Regions from separate parts of the Paenarthrobacter sp. NPDC091711 genome, predicted to be linked through region 2. Evidence: riboswitches for the same ligand, from Rfam matches in the RefSeq annotation. Region 2 holds a riboswitch; the other holds the start of a gene.

Region 1 (7,587 bases), on a different contig from region 2:
GCCGGTGTCATTGTCCGCACAGCTGCTGAAGGTGCGTCGGAGGAAGAACTGACGCACGACATCAACCGTCTGCGCGCACAATGGGAAGGCATCGAAGGGCAAGCCTCGTCCACCAAGGTCCTGGCTCCTGAACTCCTGTACGGAGAGCCCGATCTCACCATCAAGGTGGTTCGCGATGTCTTCAACGAGGACTTCTCCAAGCTGATCGTCTCCGGTGACGACGCCTGGGACACCATCGAGGCTTATGTCACCTACGTTGCACCGGACCTCGTGGGACGCCTTGAAAAGTGGACCAAGGACCAGGACATCTTTGCTGCATGGCGCATCGACGAGCAGATCCATAAGGCCCTGGAACGGAAGGTCTTCCTGCCGTCCGGTGGTTCGTTGGTCATTGACCGCACCGAGGCCATGACCGTGGTGGACGTCAACACCGGCAAGTTCACCGGCAGTGGCGGAAACCTTGAAGAAACGGTCACCAAAAACAACCTCGAAGCGGCCGAAGAAGTGGTTCGCCAGCTCCGCCTGCGCGACATCGGCGGCATCATCGTCATCGACTTCATTGACATGGTCTTGGAATCCAACCGTGACCTCGTCCTGCGACGCATGGTTGAATGCCTTGGCCGCGACCGCACCAAGCACCAGGTGGCCGAAGTGACGTCCCTGGGCTTGGTCCAGATGACACGCAAGCGCATGGGCACCGGCCTTCTTGAGGTCTTCGGAGAGCAGTGCGAGCACTGTGCCGGACGAGGCGTCGTCACGCACGACGAACCCGTTGAGCACCGCCGCGCCAATGCGGTAGCTGCAGAGCATCACCGCCCGCACACCGAGGTGCAGCAGCCCGCTGCACGGACCGAACGGAAGCGCCGCCGCGGTAAGGGCGGGGGACAGGCCATTGCCGAGACCCCTGCGCAGGTCCATCCGACGACGTCCGCCCCGGTTGCCCCTGCAACCCCGGCTGAACCTCAGGATCCTGCCCGTCAAGCCAAGGCCGAGGCCACCAGGGCTGCCTTGGCCACCATCGCAGCCGCAGCACACGCCGCACACCTGCACGACGACGAAGTTCACCGCGCGGAAGAGCAGGCACGAGTTGCCGGCCAGCACCAGACGGACAGTCCCGTATCCGGAACCGCAGTCACCGACGAAGCGGCAGCGACTGCCCGTGAAGCCGCTGTCCAAGAGGCACGGTCCACTCCAGTCCTGCGCTTCGGCGGGGAAGAAGTTGCCTTGCCCTTCGTGGAGCACCACGAGGAACCGCAGGCTGCCAAGCCGGCCATGAGTCTTGATCTCTTGGCAGAAGCGTTCTCCCACCTTGGCGCTGCTCCGGCTCCTGAGGAAGAAGCCGTGGTGTCTTCGCAGACCAGTGCTCCGGCACGGCCTGCAGAGGAGGACCCCGAGTCTGCTTCAGCTCCGCGGGGTCGTCGTGGCCGTCGGAACCGGAGTGCCAGCAGGGCCCAGGGTGCGGCCAACGAAACCAGCGTCGAACACCATGAGGTGACGGCGTCGGCCACGCGAGGCACGGCCCATGAGGCCAAGGCGCTCGTTGAGCCAGTCAAGAAGGTTTCGGCGGACGAGCCCATCATCCTTGGCGTCGGAGTCCCGGCGTCGGAGCTCTAACAAAGGACAAGCCGCTCTAATCCCAGTAAACAGCGGTTGAGAGGGCCCTGTACTAACTGCCTTTGGCGGATGAGTACAGGGCCCTTTTGCGTCCCTTCACTTCACGGCACGGGCCCGTCCAGGGTCATATCCGGGCTCTGACGTGGTCCGGTTCCCGCGCTCCTTGCTTCCCGGTTAGGCTTGGGGACTGACACGGGGTGCCGGGCGTTGGGCCAGGCTGAGATCCAGACCCGTTGAACCTGTCCGGTTAGCACCGGCGAAGGGATGTCCTCATGACTGCATCAACATACTCATCTGTGTACCCCCTGGACGCCTCCGACGATCAGTCCACAGCACGGCCCATCCCACGGGTTCTGAGCATTGCCGGCTCAGATCCGTCAGGCGGTGCCGGAATTCAGGCGGACCTCAAGAGCATTGCAGCGCTGGGCGGGTACGGCATGGCTGCCATAACTGCTCTCACCGCGCAAAACACTGTGGGAGTCAGTGCCGTCCACGTCCCTCCAGCGCACTTCCTGCGTCAGCAACTGGAGGCCATCAGCGGCGACATCACCATCGATGCCGTCAAGATCGGAATGCTTGGCGATGCTGCAGTCATTGAGCAGGTCCGGGCTTGGCTCGAAGAGGTGCGCCCCGCCGTCGTGGTCCTTGATCCGGTGATGGTGGCCACGAGTGGTGACCGGCTGCTCCGGGAGTCTGCAGAGAATGCCCTGCGTTCGTTGCTTCCACTGGCTGACCTCATTACCCCCAACATTCCGGAGCTCGCCATGTTGCTGGGGGAGCCGGAGGCCGCTGACTGGGCTTCGGCGCTGGAGCAGGGAAAGCGGCTCGCTGCGGAGTACGGAAACACTGTGCTGGTCAAAGGCGGCCATTTGCCGGGCCCGGAATGCCCGGATGCCTTGGTGAACACCACCGGCCTGCTGTCGCGCGACGTGGTCGAGGTGGTGGGTCCCCGCGTCGCGACGCTCAACAGCCACGGAACCGGTTGCTCCTTATCTTCCGCCTTGGCCACGGTCCAAGCCCGCACGGGTAACTGGGAGGCTTCACTGCGGGAGGTAAAACCATGGCTGCTGGGGGCGTTGACAACCTCAGAGGACCTTCAGGTCGGGCAGGGGAACGGGCCGGTGAATCACTTCCATGGCCTCCAGCAGGTATCAGCGCCGGGCGCCTTTGCGGCGACGATGTGGAAGGCTGCCGTTCCGGAACTCGAATCCATCTACGGGCTTGCTTTCATTCAACAGCTCCAATCCGGCGACCTTCCTGAACGTGATTTCAATTACTACCTCGCCCAGGATGCGATCTACCTCAACGGCTACTCCAGGGTCCTGGCACGTGCTGGCGCCCTTGCCCCCACGGAAGAAGAACAGCTGTTCTGGGCCAAGGCATCACAGCAGTGCCTGGAGGTTGAATCGGAGTTACACAGGAACTGGCTCAGCACCCGCGAGGCGCCCGCGGGAACCGGGCCTGTCACCAAGTCCTACGTGGATCATTTGCTGGCAACGTCCGCTTCCGGCAGTTACGCCGTGGTCCTCGCCGCGATCCTGCCTTGTTACTGGTTGTACGCGGAGGTGGGTCAGCAGCTCCATGCTGCCTATGTGGATGCCGGAGCCCCCACAGATCATTCTTACGCGGACTGGCTGAAGACCTATGCCGACGAGGACTTCGCTGCGGCAACGCGGAAAGCGATCAATCTCACTGATGCTGCGGCGATCGCGGCTTCCGGCACGGAGAGGGCCGCCATGATGGAGGCCTTCACCCAGTCTTGCCGCTACGAGACCGCGTTCTTCGATGCGCCCAGGCTGTTTGCTTGAGCTTTCCCAAGGCCCTGTGTCAGCAGGTCTCCCAGGGCCTATAGAGGTTAATTGCATGGAGACGTCCGCGCGTCGGTGGCCGAATCGCGTTAATCTCGCCTAAACCCTGTAAGCTGTATGGGCACGGTGCCGGGAGAGTCCGTTACAAATAGTGACGCAAGTCACGAGGTAGCCTCCGGACCCGGCCTCATTTGCAGCTGAAGGTCAAACTAGCGTAATCTTGATCTTCGGTGCTTACGCCAACACTTGGGTTATGCCCCTTGGAATTGTTCATGGGATGACTCGCGGACTTCGATCAGAAGTCCACGGCGTTGAGGCACAGCGCGAACCAGGCCTGATTCCGGTCCAAGGTTCCGCACGCAAATTTTGTAATAAACGTCGAGAGAAGTGAGTACCCAAGTGGTGTACGCGATTGTCCGCGCAGGCGGCCGCCAAGAAAAAGTTTCCGTTGGAGACTACGTAACGCTGAACCGCGTCCCCGGTGGAGCCGGTAGCACGCTTGAGCTGCCCGCATTGCTCCTGGTTGATGGCGAGAAGGTCACCTCCGCAGCTGCGGAACTGGCCAACGTCAAGGTCACGGCTGAGATCCTCGAGGACCTCCGTGGTCCGAAGATCGTCATCCAGAAGTTCAAGAACAAGACCGGCTACCGGAAGCGTCAGGGTCACCGTCAGGAACTGACCAAGATCAAGATCACCAGCATCGCGTAACTTTCGTTACCCGCTGTTCAGGTTTTTCAGTTTCCCCAGAAATTTAGAGGCAGGCATTTCACATGGCACACAAAAAAGGCGCGAGTTCCACTCGCAACGGTCGTGACTCCAACGCTCAGTACCTGGGCGTCAAGCGTTTCGGTGGTCAGGTAGTTTCCGCTGGCGAGATCATCGTTCGCCAGCGTGGAACCCATTTCCACCCCGGCGCAGGCGTCGGTCGCGGTGGCGACGACACCCTGTTCGCACTGCAGGCCGGTGCGGTTGAGTTTGGTACTCGCCGCGGCCGTCGCGTAGTGAACATTGTTGCTGCTGCAGCTGCAGAGTAACAACAAGTTCTGAACCGGTGGAGCGGGCCAAACGGCCCGCTCCACCGTTCTTTTAACCGCATTACAATCGACTAGGGCGCTGTAGCGCACTGGTTTTTGCAACAGCGCTGGCAACAGCAACAAACGCTGTAAGACAGCAACTGAGGAGATCCACGTGGCGAGCTTTGTAGACCGGGTAGTCCTGCACGTATCCGGCGGAACCGGCGGCCACGGCTGTGTCTCTGTCAAGCGGGAAAAGTTCAAGCCGCTCGGCGGCCCTGACGGCGGCAACGGTGGCAATGGCGGCGATGTCATTCTTCGCGTGTCTGCCCAGACCACAACTTTGCTCGATTACCACCACGCTCCCCACCGCCACGCCACCAACGGCGGCCCCGGCATGGGTGACTGGCGCGGCGGCAAAAACGGTGAAACCCTGATTCTTCCTGTGCCTGATGGCACCGTGGTCAAGACCAAGGACGGCGAAGTCCTGGCTGACCTCGTTGGCGAGGGCACTGAGTACATTGCAGCCGCCGGAGGCCAGGGCGGCCTCGGCAACGCCTCCCTGTCATCGCAAAAGCGCCGGGCACCGGGATTTGCGCTGCTGGGCATCGAAGGTGAATCCAGTGACGTCGTCCTGGAACTGAAGTCCATCGCAGATATCGCTTTGGTTGGTTTCCCCTCAGCCGGTAAGTCGAGCCTGATTGCAGCCATGTCTGCTGCCCGGCCAAAGATTGCCGACTACCCCTTCACCACGCTCATTCCCAACCTTGGCGTGGTGCAGGCAGGCGAGGTCCGTTTCACTATTGCGGATGTTCCCGGCCTGATTGAAGGTGCCAGTGAAGGTAAAGGCCTGGGCCATAACTTCTTGCGCCACGTGGAGCGTTGTGCCGCACTGGTGCACGTCCTCGATTGCGGAACCCTTGAATCGGACCGCGATCCTCTCTCAGACCTCGCCATCATTGAGGCCGAACTTGAGAAGTACGCAGTGGACATGAGCTACGCCGGCGTTGACGGTGAAGTGGTGCCCCTTAACGAGCGTCCCAAGCTTGTGGTTCTCAATAAAGTGGACCTTCCCGACGGCAAGGACATGGCCGAGTTTGTCCGCCCGGACCTCGAAGCCCGCGGATACCGGGTTTTTGAAGTATCGGCAACAAGCCACGAAGGTTTGCGCCAGCTCGGCTTTGCCATGGCTGAAATCGTCAAGGCCGCACGTGATGCCGTGCAGACAGCCCCGCCCAAGGTGGCTCCTCCGGTCCTGCGTCCGCGCGCTGTCAACGAGTCCGGCTTCAAGATCCGCCGCGAAGAGAAGAACCTCGAGCCGCTGTTCCGCGTCCTCGGCGAGAAGCCTGTGCGCTGGGTCAAGCAGACCGACTTCACCAACGAGGAAGCCATCGGCTATCTTGCCGACCGCCTTGCCAAGCTTGGTGTGGAAACTGAGCTCTTCAAGGTTGGCGCCAAGCCCGGCGACACCGTAGTCATCGGTGAAGACGATGGCGTGGTGTTCGATTGGGAGCCCACCATGATGGCCGGGGCAGAACTGCTGGCAACGCCCCGCGGTACCGACATTCGCGTTGCGGACATCGGCGACCGCCCCACACGTTCACAGAAGCGCGATGAGCAGATCGAGCGCCGCGAAGCCAAGGCTGCTGCGAGGGCCGAGCTTGAAGCTGAGCGCAAGGCAGGTATTTGGACTGAGTCTGTCAGTGGCCGCCGCGCCCAGGCAGTGAAGGAAAGCCACCTGGATTCCGGTGATGACGACTAGGACCGTCGACGCTCCGGACACTGCTGACGGCCTGGAACGCCAGGCCCTTGCCACCGCCAAGCGGATTGTTGTCAAAGTGGGGTCTTCCTCACTGACCAGCATCAAGGGAGGCATCTCCGAAAAGTCCCTTACCGGACTGGTCAATGCCCTCGCCGAAAAGCGCAACGCAGGTACTGAGATCATCCTGGTTTCCTCGGGTGCCATCGCCGCCGGCCTTGCGCCCTTGGGCCTGGCCAAGCGGCCCAAGGACCTGGCCACGCAGCAGGCTGCAGCGAGTGTTGGGCAAGGACTGCTGATGGCACGGTACACGCAGGCCTTCAACGCCCACGGTGTAACAGTGAGCCAGGTTCTGCTAACCGCCGATGACCTCATGCGCCGAACGCAACACACCAATGCTTTCCGGGCCCTGGACAGGTTGTTGAACCTCGGCGTGGTGCCTGTAGTCAATGAGAACGACACCGTAGCCACGCATGAAATCCGTTTCGGAGACAACGATCGGCTCGCAGCTTTGGTGGCGCACTTGGTTCGCGCTGATGCGCTGGTGCTTCTCTCCGACGTCGACGCCCTGTACGACGGACCTCCGGCCCAGGGCGCCCAACGGATTCCGCTGGTCCGGGGTCCGCAGGACCTCGAGGACGTGACCATTGGCAAGGCCGGCAAGGCCGGTGTAGGAACCGGCGGCATGATGACCAAAGTGGAAGCCGCGTCCATTGCTGCCGGCTCGGGCATCCATGCACTTGTCACGTCCACGGCCAACGCCGCAGCAGCCTTGGCGGGAGAGGATGTGGGAACCTGGTTCGCCGTGAACGGAAACCGCAAACCCGTCCGCCTCCTGTGGCTGGCGCACCTGGCGACCGTTCACGGCCGGCTGATGCTCGACGACGGCGCAGTGAAAGCCGTGCGGGACAGGCACCGGTCACTCCTTCCCGCAGGCATTTCGGATATTAGTGGTGACTTTGAAGCCGGGGATCCTGTCGAGATGGTTGCCCACGACGGGACGGTGTTGGCACGCGGCCTGGTGAACTACTCTTCGGAAGAACTCCCGCGCATGTTGGGACGTACCACCCAGGAACTCGGTCAGGCCATGGGCCGTGGTTATGACCGCGAAGTTGTTCATGTTGATGATCTGGTGCTCCTGAGGGCGTCACGCTCATCTAAACTTGGAGCATGACTGAAGCGCTGACCCCTGACGCCCCTGTGATCTCCGACGTTTCCGGTACTCCCGGCCAGACGCCGGAGAACCCTGCGGCAGGCGGTGTGCCGTTGTCACCCGAAGATGTCCAGGCTGCCGTCCACGCCATCGCCGACCGCTCCCGTAAGGCTGCCCGCCGCATGGGGCAGGCCAACCGTGCATGGAAGGATCGTGCGCTGCGTGCCATCGGAACTGCCT
Region 2 (7,587 bases):
TTCCCGGCCTCCCGCATTTTGCCCACACCGGCAACACCGCCTGGGCCATCACCAACGCCATGGCCGATTACCAGGACCTCTTCGTGGAGGAGTTGCGACGGATCAGCGACACCTTTGGAGAACGCGTCGAGGCGCGGGGAGCGGAAGCCTGGGAACCCGTCGTCGTGAGTTCCGAAACCATCACCGTCCGCGGCGGTGAGCCGGTGTCCGTTGAGATTATCGAAACCGCGCGCGGTCCGGTCATCTCCGAAACGCCCGACGGCGGAGCACTCAGTTTGCGCTTCCCGGCCAGGGTTGAGGGGCGGCTGGGTTTCGAGGCCCTCCTCCCGCTGCTGCGGAGCCGGAGCGCCTCCGAGGTGGAAGCCGCGTTCGATGCTTGGGTGGAGCCCGTCAACAGCGTGGTGGCCGCGGACGTTTCCGGGTCTGTTCGGCATTTTGTTGCCGGACTGGTTCCGCAACGAAATCCGGCCAACCGCCGCTTGCCCGCCCCGGCCTTCTCGGCCCGCCATCAGTGGGAAGGACAGTATGTGGTCCTGCCCCGCACCGAGGTTCAGCGTTTTGCCGTGAGCGCGAACGACCGCGATGCCGGCGGCGGTGATGCCGTGGCCATGGAGTTCGCGCCCGCACACCGTGCCCTGCGTATAAGGGAGCTCCTGGAGTCGACTCCGGCGCCGTTGTCCGCGGATGACCAGCAAGCCATCCACATGGACGCCTTGCTGGGTCCGTGGCCACTGTTCCGGTCATTGCTGTCCGGGCTGGCCGCCGAGGACCTGTCCGCGGAGGCCAAGGAACTGCGTTCGCTGTTGTTGACGTGGGATGGAGTGATGGATGCCGGTAGCCACCAGGCTGCGGTCTTCGCAGCATGGCGCGGTGCCATGGTCCAGCGCCTGGCCCGGCACCCTGCACTGGCTCCCCTGAATGAGCCCACCGGCTACTCGCCACTCTTCGGGCCGTGGCTGTCCGTGGCCTCCCGCATTGGTTTCGCCGTGGAGACCCTGCTGGTTCGTGGCAACGAACTTGGCATCAGTGTTGGAGTGGAAGCCGCCGCAGCGCTTGAAGACGTGGCCTTGGAGGAGGCCATGCTCAACGGCGCTGCCTGGGGTGACCGGCACAAGCTTCTGGCCGTTCATGTCCTCCCCGGACCGCTCGCCTCCTCCGCGCCCACTGCTGATCTCAGCGGAGACACCGGCTGTGTTCTGTGCACCGAGAGCCTGCCCGGCGTGGATGACCGAAGCTTCCGTGGACCCGTAGCCCGTTACGTCTGGGACCTGGCCGATCGGCGCAACAGCCGTTGGATAGTGCCATTCGGTTCTTCCGGCACACCGGGCCACCAGCACTTCGCCGATCAGCTCCCGCTCTGGACCGCAGGGCAACTCGCCCCCGTGGTCACTGACTGGCCTGAACTGACCAGGGATCACCGCTGACCCACCCCGTTTCCCAGCAAACCCGCATCAACTCCGCACCAGCCCGCATCAGCCCCGAAGGAAGCCATGACCACCACCACCCAGGACTTCTCCGTCCGCTCCACCGTCTACTCCGAAGACCTCGAAGGATGGGGCGCGCTGCGGCTTGTCCCGCTGGTTCCTGCCGAGGACATAGACCTCATCTTCGAATGGGTCACCCAGCCCCGTGCCAAGTTCTGGGGCATGACGGAGAACTCCCGGGAAGAAGTCTTGGAGATCTACGAGTTCCTTGACTCCTTGGAAACCCACCACACCTTCCTGGCCATCCTTGATGGCGAGCCACTGGCCCTCTTCCAGACTTACGAGCCGCTGCACGATCCCGTGGGCGAGGCCTACCCGGCCCGCGAGGCAGACATCGGCATGCACCTGCTTCTAGCCCCGGCCACCCGGCCCATTCCGCACTTCACGCCGAAGCTTGGCACGTCCCTGATCAAGTACATGTTCTCCCTGCCGGGCAAGGACCGGATTGTGGTGGAGCCGGACTCCCGCAACGCCAAGGCCCTCCGGCGCCTGGAAGCGACGTGTTTTGAGCTGGGTCCCATCATTCAGCTCGCTGAGAAGGAAGCCCAGTTGGGCTTCTTGACCCGCGCAGGGTTCGACGAAATCCAGGAGCAGCAGGCGCCATAACCACCTCTGAACAGCGAAGTGCCGCCGGCGCCCCCAACAGGCCGGCGGCACGCTTGGTGCCAGCTCACCAACGCCTACAGCGCTAGCGCCAGACGAAACTCCAGGTTCCGGTCCCTACGGCCGTCAGCACCGCACCGGCTGCGATGACCAGTCCGCCGAGGACCACCCACGCATCCAGCATCGAGTACTTGGATTCACGCGCCCACGTCCGTTGCCCGCCGCCGAAACCGCGTGCTTCCATGGTCACTGCCAGCCGGGAAGCCCTGCGGACGGCTTGGACCAACAGGCCAAAGCTCTGGCCGAGGGTTGCTTTCAGCCGTTGGAACGGGCTGCCTTGGGACCCCACGCCACGGGCCCGGCGGGCCATTCCGATTGTTTGCCATTCCTCAGCCATCAGCCCCACCAGCCGCATCGCCGCGAGGGAGCCCAGGACAAAGCGGTGCGGCAGCTTTGCCTTCTGCGCCAAGGCATCAGCCAAGTCGGTGGGATCGGTGCAGGTCATCAGAAGGATCGCCGGCAACGCAATCGCCAAGCCGCGCAGCATGAAACCCAGCCCCAGCTCCAGGGAACCTTCGCTGATGGACCAGAGTCCGACGTCGAGCAGTACAGCGCCGCTGTCCGCCGCCACAATTGCGGTGCTCCAGCCGCCGATCGCTGCCGCGATGATCAAGGGCCAGGCCCGCTGCCACAGAAGCCTGAGGGTGAGTCCGGCCAGCGGGAAGAGCGCCAGTTCCGCAAGGAGTGCCGTGGAGGCGGAGACCCAGTCGATGGACAAGGCCAGCACCAGGGAAATCAGGAAGACGGACGCGAACTTGGCCAAAGGGTTGGCTTTGGTCAGGAGGGCGTGGTTCCCGCGCAGGTTCAGGGCGTCCCTCATGCTGCACCCGCTTCCTGACGCGTGGCTTCACCCTGTTGGACCGGGCCGAGCCGCAATTCCGTTCCGCCGAGCACGGCACTGAATTCTTGGTCGTGGGTCACGGAGACCACCGCGGTTCCGGCGTCCAGCAGCTCGGAAAGGAACGACGCCAGTTCTGCCCAGGTGTTAGCGTCCTGACCGAACGTGGGCTCGTCCAGGACAAGCACTTTCGGATGGGCCGCGAGGACCGTGGCCACCGAGAGTCGCCTCTTCTCCCCGCCGGACAACGTGTACGGGTTGGCATCCACCAGGTGCGTCAACCGCAAGCGCTCCAGCAGTTCATCCACGCGGTCCTCGCCGTGGCCAAGATGCTTCGGACCAAACATGAGCTCATCCAGGACGTTGCCCGTAACGAACTGGTGTTCAGGTTCCTGAAAAACCGTCCCAATGCGGGAAATCAACTGCTCGGCTTTCCACTTGTACGGATCAATGCCGGCGCCCTCGGAAAGCTCGACGGCGGCACTGACCTTGCCGTCCACCGGCGCCAGAAGACCGGCCAACGTGAGCGCAAAAGTGGACTTGCCGGCACCATTCGGACCCGTGATGGTCAGTGCCTGGCCGGCCCTGACCTGTGCGCTGATGCCCATCTGAACCGGCACGGGCGGGATGGTCTTGAAGCCCTTGCGTCGTGGCTTTTCCCGGGAAACAGCGAGGTCCTGCGACGCGAGAAGTAGCTGTGCGGCGTGGGTCTCGTTGCTGCGCTCCCGGGTTGCCGGGACGTATCCAGGCACCCAGACGCCGGCTGACATGAGCATGCTGCGGGCTTCTGAAAGGACGTGATCCGGCGGGCCGTCCAGGAGGACTCCCCCTGTGGCCCCGGCTGCGCCAGCGGAGCCGTGAGCCGCGGTTGACCCCGGCTGCAGGACCACAATCCGGTCCACCAGGTCCTTCCACACGGATACGCGGTGTTCCACCACAACAAGGGTGGCGCCGGTCTTGTCCAGGCACCGCCCTACCGCATCACGGACCTCCAGAACGCCGGCCGGATCCAAGTTGGCCGTAGGTTCGTCCAACAGGATCAGGCCGGGTCGCATCGCCAAAATGCCTGCCAGCGCAAGGCGCTGCTTCTGGCCTCCGGAGAGTGCCGCCGTCGGGTGATCCAACGCCAAACCGCCGCCTGCCGCGGTACGCAAGCCGACGTCGTCGAGCGCTTCATGGACGCGCGCCCAGATCTCCTCCCGCGGGACGGCCAGGTTCTCCGCACCGAACGCGACGTCGTCCCCCACCCGGGAGAGGACCACCTGCGTTTCCGGGTCCTGCTGCATCAGCCCGGCGCGGCCACGCTGCTCACGGGGAGCAACGCCGTCGATCAGCAGTGAGCCGGTTTCATCCGAGTCGTCTTCCTCGTCACCCAGCACGCCCGCCAAGGCATGCAGTAGCGTGGACTTGCCGGCGCCGGAAGGACCCAGCAGCAGCACCCGCTCCCCCGGTTCAATCCGAAGGTCGAGGCCCTGAATGGCGGCTTGGGCCCGGCCGGAATGCCGCCACCCCCAGCCCTCGGCTGAGATGGCGGCAGGCCGCACCGCGCCGTTTTGCGTGGCGGACATCAGTTGAAAACTGGCTCCGAAGCGGCCTTGCGCGAGGCGAAGGAGCTCAGCACGCCGGTCTTCGCCAAGCCGCGCGTCGCAGCCCAGGAGAGTGCGCCCGCGATGATCGCCCCGGAAATGGTGGTGAAGGTGATGTACGCCAGCTTGTCCACCGCCTCGTAGGCGATGTTCCAGCCCCAGGGCAGGAAGGAGTCGTTCAAACCGCAGAAGAGGCCCGCGCCAGCGCCCGCGAGGAGGGCCGTGGGCAGGTTGAACTTCTTGTACCGGAACGCAGCGAAGATGAGCTCGGCGCCCAGTCCCTGCAGAATGCCGGAGATGAGCACAGTGGTGCCGTACTGCGAACCCATGATGAGCTCGCCCGTGGCGGCCACAGCTTCGCAGAACAGCGCTGCACCCGGCTTGCGGATAATGAGCATGCCCAGGACAGCGGGGATCATCCACCCACCGGCGATCAGACCGGTGAGCGGCGGATACGTCGCGTTCATGGGGATGGATACCAGTGCCGCGCCTTGGGACCATGCCCAGAAGATCACGCCGCCGGCAATAGCGATCAAAGCCGCCACAACAATGTCTACAACACGCCAGTTATAACTGGTCTTCTTCACGTTTACCGTGGTCATTTTCTGCCTCCTGAGGTTACAGGAGGGGAAAGTGCTCCCCGCAACCCGGTTGGCCTGCGCCCCCCGGATCCGGACACTCTGAGAAGCTCGACTCCCTTGCGCCGGTACTAACCGGATCAGGTTCGAGGGTCTGCGGCTGTCCGCACTCTCAGCGCCCTCGCGTCTCCTGCATCTCTGCAGGGTCCGACGGCGGCGCTCCCCTGTCGTTATCAAATCTGCCCTGATGGGCTGGTTCAGTTTACACCTGAGCCCGTGGCGGGTGTTGCTGTCCAGTCACAATCGCCTTCCGGGGGCTGCGGGGTGCGTTGCGAGGCCCGCTCTACGCCCTCCCCCCGCGTTTTGGCACGCACACCAGGCCCCACAACGAGTACGGGGTGCGTTGCGAGGCCCGCTCTGCGCCCTCCCCCCGCGTTTTGGCACGCACACCAGGCCCCACAGCCGGACCTGAGAGAATGAACCAGCAGACGTCACCGCGGCAAAGGGGCACATTTCATGACTGACCTTCCCAAGCAGGACCCACCCAGCACTGAGGGCACTGTGCCGCAACCACGTCTCGCCGCAAGCGTTATCTTGCTCCGCGACGCCCCGGACGGGCTCGAAGCGTTCGTCCAGCACAGGGTGGACACCATGGACTTCGCCGCTGGCATGGTGGTCTTCCCGGGAGGACGCGTGGACTCTGCGGACGGGTCCGGGTGGGACTACCCGGCGGAACTGCTCGAACGGCACTCGGCAGACTGGAACCAGAGCTCCATCGGGGCGGAGCCGGGCGAAGCAGCGAGGAATGCCGGGACAGTGCTGACAGCCGCAATCCGCGAAGTCCGTGAAGAAGCCGGACTGAACATCAACGCCGCTGATCTCCGTCCCTGGGCCAACTGGGTTACCCCGACGGACATGCCCAAGCGCTTCGACACCTACTTCTACGTCGCCAAGCCCGCCCCAGGGGCTGAGCCCCAGCACCAAACCACGGAGGCCTGGAAATCACTCTGGATGCCGGTGGCCGGAATTCTCGCCTCCGAGGCGGCGGGCACCCTGAAGCTGATGCCACCCACGTATTACCTGCTCAAGGAAATTTCCGGGTTCCTGACGGTGGACCACGTATGGTCGGCCGAACACACGGTTGTCCCGGTCCTGGCGCCGGTTGGCTCCATGGCCGCGTTCCTGAAGGAACGGGAAAACCGCCGCTGACAGTGTTCGCCCTGCGTTGCAGCTAGGCTGGGGACATGAATCTCTTCCTCAAGCTACTGGGTACCGGAGTGAGCCTCGGAGCGGGCTTCGTCGGAACCAAACTCGTCAACAAAGGGTGGGAAAAAGCCACCGGCAACAAGCCGCCCACAGGCAACGATGACGTGGAGACGAGCCTGCGCTCGGCCCTGACTTTTGCCTTGATTTCCGCGTTCGTGAGCACCCTCATCCAGGTCCTCGCCAACCGCGGAACGCAGCGTGCCATCGCCCGCTTCGCCAAGTCCCAGGACATCGTCTAGATATCAGCCAGAGAACAAACAAGCGCGGGTCCGCTGTAGTGGGCCCGCGCTTGTTTTTGTTTATCGCAGTTTAGTTGTCGCTCCCGGGTTCCTGGCCGGCAGCCGCCCTTTGGACCACGGCCTCCAGTTCATCCTTGGTGAGCTTTTCGCGGTGTCCATGCTTGGTGCGGTACGCGGAGCGGCCCACCATGTGCGCGGACACTGGCGCTGTGAGGAGCTGGAAAATCCATGCCACCAACAGAACCGGCCACACCCACCATGTGCGCATCTGGAGTCCGATCGCGGCCAACATGAGGAACAGCCCCAGGACCTGCGGTTTGGTGGCTGCGTGCATGCGGCTCATGAGGTCCGGGAATCTCAGCAGACCAATGGCTGCACCGAGGGACATGAGGGCTCCCACTACCAGGAACACAGCGGTGACAGCATCAATGACAACGTCAAGACCGGAGGCGTCAGGACTCATTGTTCTGTTCCCTCCGCTCGGCCACGAACCGGGCAACGGTCACCGAGCCAATGAACCCGATCACCGCCAGGGCTACCAGCAGCATCAGGTTGTTCAGGTGCTTGTTCAGCGCCATGTCGATCGCCAGGGCAGCACCGAGGATGGCCAGCAAAACATCTGATGCCAGGACCCTGTCCAAGAGGGAAGGCCCGACGGCGATGCGGACAATCGCACCCGCGGCAGCCAGGCTGAGGATCACGGCGGTTACCACCAGGACTACTTCCTTCACAGCGCTGCCCCTTCCAGCCCCGGACGCTGTTCGGCTCTGAGTGCCTCGACTTCTTCGCGCGTACCCATAATGCGGATCAGCCCTGCCTCAATGTCTTGGGTTTCCTGACGAATTTTGTCGATGTCCGCCTCTTCATAAATGTTGAGTGCGTGCAGGTACAACGTGGAAGTGGAACGGTCCACCTCCACCACCAGGGAGCCGG

Evidence for each region. A riboswitch is a leader RNA that binds a small molecule or an ion and turns the genes downstream of it on or off. The one in region 2 is predicted to bind thiamine pyrophosphate.
Region 1: another riboswitch for thiamine pyrophosphate. It lies ahead of thiD (bifunctional hydroxymethylpyrimidine kinase/phosphomethylpyrimidine kinase); the one in region 2 lies ahead of ACIQH5_RS15490 (ECF transporter S component).

Annotation. Positions count from the first base shown of each region.
Region 1 covers NZ_JBIVTF010000001.1:62,181-69,767, forward strand. The annotation lists gene ACIQH5_RS00330 (Rne/Rng family ribonuclease) at 1-1,614, shown strand, start outside; TPP riboswitch at 1,798-1,896, shown strand; gene thiD (bifunctional hydroxymethylpyrimidine kinase/phosphomethylpyrimidine kinase) at 1,887-3,422, shown strand; gene rplU (50S ribosomal protein L21) at 3,822-4,130, shown strand; gene rpmA (50S ribosomal protein L27) at 4,193-4,456, shown strand; gene obgE (GTPase ObgE) at 4,611-6,197, shown strand; gene proB (glutamate 5-kinase) at 6,187-7,368, shown strand; gene ACIQH5_RS00360 (glutamate-5-semialdehyde dehydrogenase) at 7,365-7,587, shown strand, end outside.
Region 2 covers NZ_JBIVTF010000010.1:91,817-99,403, reverse strand. The annotation lists gene ACIQH5_RS15510 (penicillin acylase family protein) at 1-1,424, shown strand, start outside; gene ACIQH5_RS15505 (GNAT family N-acetyltransferase) at 1,491-2,090, shown strand; gene ACIQH5_RS15500 (energy-coupling factor transporter transmembrane component T family protein) at 2,173-2,967, opposite strand; gene ACIQH5_RS15495 (ABC transporter ATP-binding protein) at 2,964-4,553, opposite strand; gene ACIQH5_RS15490 (ECF transporter S component) at 4,553-5,173, opposite strand; TPP riboswitch at 5,249-5,385, opposite strand; gene ACIQH5_RS15485 (NUDIX hydrolase) at 5,666-6,358, shown strand; gene ACIQH5_RS15480 (DUF4235 domain-containing protein) at 6,394-6,654, shown strand; gene mnhG (monovalent cation/H(+) antiporter subunit G) at 6,725-7,117, opposite strand; gene ACIQH5_RS15470 (monovalent cation/H+ antiporter complex subunit F) at 7,107-7,385, opposite strand; gene ACIQH5_RS15465 (Na+/H+ antiporter subunit E) at 7,382-7,587, opposite strand, start outside.